2 linked regions of the Bdellovibrio bacteriovorus genome follow. The protein of the gene in region 1 interacts with the protein of each later gene in a pairwise test. Links are inferred from orthologs where the notes say so. Each region holds a gene or a part of one and is shown in the gene's direction. Other genes may lie near its edges.

The links.
Region 2: the proteins of rpe (region 1) and eno interact in binary tests that used the Escherichia coli proteins (3 or more experiments, as listed by UniProt). The link is inferred for Bdellovibrio bacteriovorus from one-to-one orthologs.

Annotation. Positions count from the first base shown.
Region 1 is NZ_CP020946.1:1,122,621-1,125,913, forward strand. Bases 216-3,190 are described here. They hold rpe (ribulose-phosphate 3-epimerase), read left to right. Parts: upstream 216-1,374; coding sequence 1,375-2,007; downstream 2,008-3,190. Other genes in these bases: def (peptide deformylase), read left to right, coding at 216-420; fmt (methionyl-tRNA formyltransferase), read left to right, coding at 417-1,373; B9G79_RS05535 (NUDIX domain-containing protein), read right to left, coding at 1,953-2,492; B9G79_RS05540 (outer membrane beta-barrel protein), read left to right, coding at 2,627-3,190. Also shown: more of def, read left to right, coding at 1-215; more of B9G79_RS05540, read left to right, coding at 3,191-3,226. UniProt on the Escherichia coli protein: Catalyzes the reversible epimerization of D-ribulose 5-phosphate to D-xylulose 5-phosphate.
Region 2 is NZ_CP020946.1:3,025,856-3,029,172, reverse strand. What follows is about bases 243-3,241. They hold eno (phosphopyruvate hydratase), read left to right. Parts: upstream 243-1,107; coding sequence 1,108-2,376; downstream 2,377-3,241. Other genes in these bases: B9G79_RS14520 (catalase), read right to left, coding at 3,024-3,241; B9G79_RS14525 (cupin domain-containing protein), read left to right, coding at 2,609-2,986; B9G79_RS14535 (hypothetical protein), read left to right, coding at 243-1,115. Also shown: more of B9G79_RS14535, read left to right, coding at 90-242; more of B9G79_RS14520, read right to left, coding at 3,242-3,317. UniProt on the Escherichia coli protein: Catalyzes the reversible conversion of 2-phosphoglycerate (2-PG) into phosphoenolpyruvate (PEP). It is essential for the degradation of carbohydrates via glycolysis.

The DNA of each region.
Region 1 (3,293 bases):
CGTCCCAAAGACGAAAAGGGCCGCCGCTACAAATACGAAGAAATGACCGAACTGGAAGCGGCGGTAAAACAACCGCTGATTCTGATCAATCCAGAAATCGTCAAAGGCGAAGGCAAGACCACTTTCGATGAAGGCTGTCTGTCCATCCCTGGCTATTACGAAACAGTGGAACGCTACAACTACATCGAAATGAAAGCTTTCGATGTGAATGGCAAAGAGTACATCGTGAAAACCGACGGTCTGCTTGCGATCTGCATGCAGCACGAAATGGATCACCTTGAAGGCACTTTGTTCATCGATCACCTGAGCTTCGTCAAAGGCAACAAAATCAAAAATCAAATCAAGAAGTACGGCTACCCTGTTAAAAAAGAAAAAGAAGGGGATGCTACAACAGCTGACGAAGAAAAGTGTGAAGTGTGAGCAAGGTCCGCGTCTGTTTTCTAGGAACCCCTGAATTTGCCGTGACCTCTTTGAAAGCTCTGTTGTCTGATGAGCACTTTGAGGTCGTGGGTGTTGTCACCCAGCCTGACCGCCCTGCCGGTCGTAAACTCCAACTGACTCCAAGTCCCGTAAAAGCTCTGGCTCAAGCCCACAACCTAAAGGTTTTGGCGCCTGAGTCGTTGAAAGCGAATCCACTGATGCTTCAGGAAATCAAAACCTGGGGAGCTGAGGTGGCGGTGGTGGTGGCCTTTGGCCAGATCCTGACTCAGGAATTTTTGGATTCATTCCGCTTTGGTTGTGTGAATGTGCACGGATCTGTTTTGCCACGCTGGCGTGGGGCGGCTCCGATCCAAAGAGCTATCGAAGCCGGAGACGTCGAAAGTGGCGTGACCCTGCAGAAGATGGTTAAGAAACTGGATGCCGGTGACATCATTGGCATTCGTCGTGTGAAAATCACTCCGGACATGAACGCTTTGCAGTTGCATGATGTGCTGGCCCAGTTGGGGGCAGAACTTCTGCAAGTGGAACTGATGGATTATGTTCGTGGCAATCTAGCGCCGACACCTCAGGATGAATCGAAGGTGACGATGGCGAAAAAAATCGAAAAGATGGAATCCCAGATCGACTGGAACACGTCCGCCAAAGCCATCGACGGAAAGATCCGCGGCTTTGTTTACGGGCCGGGGACGTACACTTTGTTGCAGGGTAAGAAATTGAAACTGCACAGAGCCACAGTCACGCGTGATGGTGGCTCTATCGGCAGTGCCAAGCCTGGTACGATCACCGCCATTCACGACGACCACATTTCGGTGGCAACCGGTGACGGTGTTTTGCAATTGTTTGAAGTTCAGCCGGAAAGCCGCAACCGCATGGCGATTGCTGATTTCCTGAAAGGTCATGCCTTGAAAGTGGGGGATCAGCTTGGCGTCTAAGATGGTGGCTCCTTCCATTTTGTCGGCGGACTTTGCCAATCTTGAAAAAGAGATCAAGGCCGTGGCTCAGGCCGGTGCGGACTGGATTCACGTCGACGTGATGGACGGACGCTTTGTGCCGAATATCACCATTGGTATTCCGGTGGTAAAGGCGCTTAAAAAAGTGTCGCCACTTCCTTTGGATGTGCATCTGATGATTGAAGAGCCTGAACGCTATGTGGAAGAATTCGTGAAAGCGGGCAGTGACTATCTGACCATTCATGTGGAGTCCACCAAAGACGCCGCAGGCACTTTGAAACGCATTCGTGAACTGGGTGCGAAACCCGGCATCACCCTTCGCCCGCGTACTGCGGTGGAAGAAGTTTTGCCTCTGCTGCCATTGTGCGATCTGGTGCTGGTGATGACCGTAGAGCCGGGCTTTGGCGGTCAGTCTTTCATGAATGATCAGGTGGCGAAGATCACTCGTTTGCGTCAGGAAATTTCCTCTGGGAGTTTGTCCTGCCTGATTGAGGTTGATGGCGGTATCAACGCAGAGACTGCGAAGATCTGCCACGAGGCGGATGTGTTCGTTGCCGGCAGTTATGTTTTTGGCAAGGAATACGGATCAGCGATTGCCAGTCTTAAAGGGTCGTAAAACGGACGACCCTCTTCCAGATAAATGGCCCCCAGTCCCTGTTCTTGCGCCAGTATCACACTGTGCACGCGGCGGCTGACAATCGGGGTGAGCATTTCCAGGGCCTTTTCAACGGCGACAAATTTGAAATCTTTTATTTCATACATGGGCAGGCGGATGTTTTGCGCCTGATATTCAGTCAGGTCTTTGGCGGAAAAAAGCAGTTGCATGTATTCGCCTTTGACATCGCGGTTGCTGACATAGTCGATGGCCAGCAGTGAACCGGCTTGGATGTTTAATCCGAGCTCTTCCTTTAGTTCCCGTTGCAAAGCTTCGCTCGGGGACTCTTCAGCCTCGACGGTGCCTCCGGGCAGAATCCAGGCCGGGTTGTAGGTGGGTTGTACGATCAAAAGATCGCCTTTATAAAACAGCAGTGCGCCCACTCCGATGCGTTTTTTTGGCAATGAGGCGTAGTATTCACGGTCATCTTTGTAACTTCGTAACATAAGCGCTCCAAAGTCGGGTGTGTCTGGACTGGGCTTTCGGTAGGGTGGGGTTTCGGTCATTGACCCTGCGAAAGAGTCTCTTCAAAATTCTAAAGGATGCCTAAATTTTTTGGGTTACAAAAGGAGAAGACTTTATGAAAAAGCTCTTGGTCATGTTGGCTGTTGTTATGGGTTTCGGGAGCGTATCTCACGCAGACATTCTGCTAGAGCCGTATCTTGGTTACGAAATGGGTAAAACCACAGATCCAGATGGGAAAATTAATGGAACTCAGTTGGGTGTGCGCCTGGCTTATAGATCTCCAGTAATGTTCTGGGCTGGGCTTGATGGTACGTTGGGTATCAGCGGAACATCTGAGTTGGATTCCGGCCCTGATGAGTCTGCAAAAAGAACCACCGTATACGGTGTTGTCGGTCTTGATTTCCCGATTCTTGTTCGCGCGTGGCTGGGTTACGGCTTCATGAACGACATCGATCTTGAAGACAGCGGTAAAATGAAAGGTAAAAGCACAAAGCTGGGCGTAGGCTTCACTGGTTTGCCATTCCTTTCTTTGAACGTGGAATACCTGAAAGAAACATTCGACGAAGTTGACGGCGTAGACATTGACGCGAAAAACGAATCCGTCGTTGTATCCGTATCCCTGCCTTGTATCCGTATCCCTGCCTCTGGAATTCTAAAAAACCAAATAAAATTCCAATCCCAAAGCCACTCCACCGGAGTGGCTTTTTTCGTTTAAAAGGTGCCTGGTGACTTTTTACACCTACGCCGCGTCAAAAAGGGCTGAAAATGCTGCGCTGTAGACG
Region 2 (3,317 bases), 1.9 Mb from region 1 along the record:
ATCCTATAACGCAGCTGCTCTGCGCAGAGTGAAATATCGTTCGTTTTTTTGTGTTTAAAGAGTGGAAAAACTAGGCTAAGACCTTCTTCGTGCACTTTAGTTGTAAGATTTCAAACGCAGTTTTAACCGTTCTGGAGCAGCAAGGCGAAGACCTCAGCCCGCTGTATGAGCAGATCCATCTTCCGATGGAATTGCTCAAAGACTCGTCTTATTGGATGACTGCGCCTGAAATGGAAAACTTTCTGGAAACCGTCCTGCGACTTCCGCTGAAGCGAGAAGAAAACATTCTGCAGCGTGCGGGACATGAAGGGCCGGAGTTGCGTGCGTGGGGAGTGCTGGACAGCGTTCTGCGCATGATGCCGCATCCTCAGGAAATCTTTAACCAGCCTGAGCAGTTCCTTTCTTACTTTATCTCTCCAAAACCACCGATTGAAAATCTTCGCCGTGATGAAGCCAGCATCTCGTTTGATCTGCCTTTGCCGGCAGAACAATATCCGCTGGTGACGACTTACCTGAAGGCCGCGTTCGAGTCCCTGCCGGTTTACGTCGGTCAGCCGGCGGCGGTTTGTCACTGGGAAGGCATCACCATTCAGTTGAACTGGTCGACCCAGCAAAGTTCGATCTTCAGTGAATCGGTCGGCCATCAGGTCAGCCCGGCCTTGTTCCAAAGTCTGATCGATGATCTTCAGCGCACCCAGCGTGAGCGTGAAGATCTTCAGAAATATGTCGGTGACCTTGAGGAAAGAATCCGTACAATTGAAAAACAGAATCTGAAGTCCGCCACCGGCGTTCAGGCGGAAGTGCCAGAGAATGCAGCGTCTTCGCTGCTGCCTCACGAAGGCTCTTTGTCCCACCTGAATTTCGACAGCGAAACTCCGGGCTATGTTTTAAGTCAGAATCTGGCGCGTCTGCATGACTATATGGTGCGCGCCCAGCAACTGATCACCATGCTTGCGGCCCAGGGGAAAATGACCCCGGCAGTGAAAGAGGCCATGAGACGCGTTGACTGGGAGTTTGTAAAAACCCAGTACCCGCGCACTGTCTTTGAAAGCATGGATCTGGTTAAGAAAACGATGAATAAAAACGCCGAGAAAGAAGGAAATCAACATGTCTGAAATCATCAGTGTCATCTCTCGTGAAATCCTGGACAGCCGTGGAAACCCGACTGTAGAGGTTGAAGTTACAACGGCTGACGGCAACACCGGCCGCGCAGCAGTTCCATCTGGTGCCTCCACTGGCGCGCACGAAGCTTGCGAGCTTCGCGATGGCGACAAAAACCGTTTCCTGGGTAAAGGCGTTTACAAAGCTGTCGACAATGTTCGCGAAAAAATCGCTCCAGAGATCGTGGGCCTTCAGGCAACTGAGCAGGTTTACATCGACAAAATTCTGCGCGACATCGACGGCACTGAAAACAAATCCAATCTGGGCGCGAATGCAATCCTGGGTGTGTCTTTGGCAGTTGCAAAAGCAGCGGCGCAAGACTGCCGTTTGCCTTTGTATCGTTACGTTGGTGGTTCCCAGGCTTCTCGCTTACCGGTTCCATTGATGAACGTTCTCAACGGGGGCGCGCACGCGAACAACGGTTTGGACATTCAGGAATTCATGATCGTTCCAACTGTGAACAACTCTTACGCTGAGTCCCTGCGTGCAGGTACTGAGATCTTCCACACTTTGAAAAAGATCCTGGCGAAAAAAGGTCTTTCCACAGCCGTAGGTGACGAAGGTGGCTTTGCTCCGAAATTGGGCTCCAATCAGGAAGCTCTTGATTTGCTGATGAACGCCATCGTGGACGCGGGTTACGATCCAGGTCAGAACGTGTTCCTGGCGTTGGACGTGGCTGCAACTGAAATGTTCAAAGAAGGCAAATACGAATGGCAGGGTGGTCACATCAGCCCGACCGAACTTCTTGGCATCTACAAATCCTGGGCAGAGAAATATCCTCTGGTTTCCATCGAAGACGGCTTCGCGGAAGACGACTGGGATTCCTGGGTTCAGTCCACAGCTCAAATGGGCTCGACGATGCAGTTGATCGGTGACGATTTGTTCGTGACCAATCCAAAACGTCTGCGCATGGGTCTTGAGAAAAAAGCGGGTAATGCTTTGTTGGTGAAAGTAAACCAAATCGGTACTTTGACTGAGACTTACGAAGCTGTGAACCTGGCTCAACGTAATAAATTCCGCACAATCATGTCCCACCGCTCTGGTGAAACTGAAGATGTGACGATCGCAGATCTGGCTGTAGGCTTGAACTGTCATCAGATCAAAACAGGCAGCTTGTGCCGTGGTGAAAGAACGGCGAAGTACAACCAGCTTCTTCGTATCGAAGAAGACTTGGGTGGTATGGGCCTATACTGGGACAAAGCCGCCTTCCGATAGGCGGCCGCTGAAAAGGGTCCGACTGACTTCGTTGTCGGGCTCTCTCCTTCTCTCCGACGTGCTTGGAGCACGCCTCCGTTTCGGAGAGAACCCTCCGCCTTGCATTCGAACCCTTTTGAGCGACCTTGGTTTTGGGGTGGCTTTGGGGGACTGGCTCAAAAGCTCGCCTTTGGCGGGCTTTTTTGCGTTTTGGGAGGGAGTGTTCGTAAGTTTTTTTGTTGAGGATACTTAGATGGAAATAAATAGATTAGCCGATAGAAGTTTTCGTCAGTTGACGTCGTCGAAGACGGGTGAGGAGTTTTCCTTGTCGTCGGTGATTTCAGGTGCTTTGGGGGTTCAGGGGCTTTTTATTTCTCATGAGATATTGGGGCCTGGGAAGGCTTCATCGGCGCCTCACTTTCATAACGCCACGGATGAAGTGGTTTTCGTTACCAAAGGCTGTGTCGTTGCTAAGGAAGGTTCCGAAGAGCTGACCTTGCTGGTCGGTGACAGTGCTTGCTTTAAGGCACAAAGTGGGTTGCCACATTTTATTTCTAATCAATCCAGTGAGGTGGCCGAGTTCGTTCTGATTCGTTGTCGTCTTGAGCAATCCGATGTCGTTTATGGTTAAAAGGCCCGTTGCGCAAGTTGTGCAACGAGCCCTTTCGTTAGTCTAATCCCAATTTGGCGGCGATGCGGCCGCCATAATCCGGGTCGCATCTTTTGAAGTGTTCTATGTTTTTGGTCTGCAGGTACTCTGAAATGGTTTTCATCGTGCCTGCGATGTTTGTGGTTAATCTGTCTTTTTCTTCTTCACTGAGCATTCGATACAAGTTTCCGGCTTGCGTGAAGTCGTCATTGTCCTTATGGGAATCATGGCGATCCAGCGTGCCTGATAAGCTCAGGGCAGGCTCTTTGAAGCTTTCGTTCTGTGCGGGCCCGCCAAAGCCATTGGGTTCGTA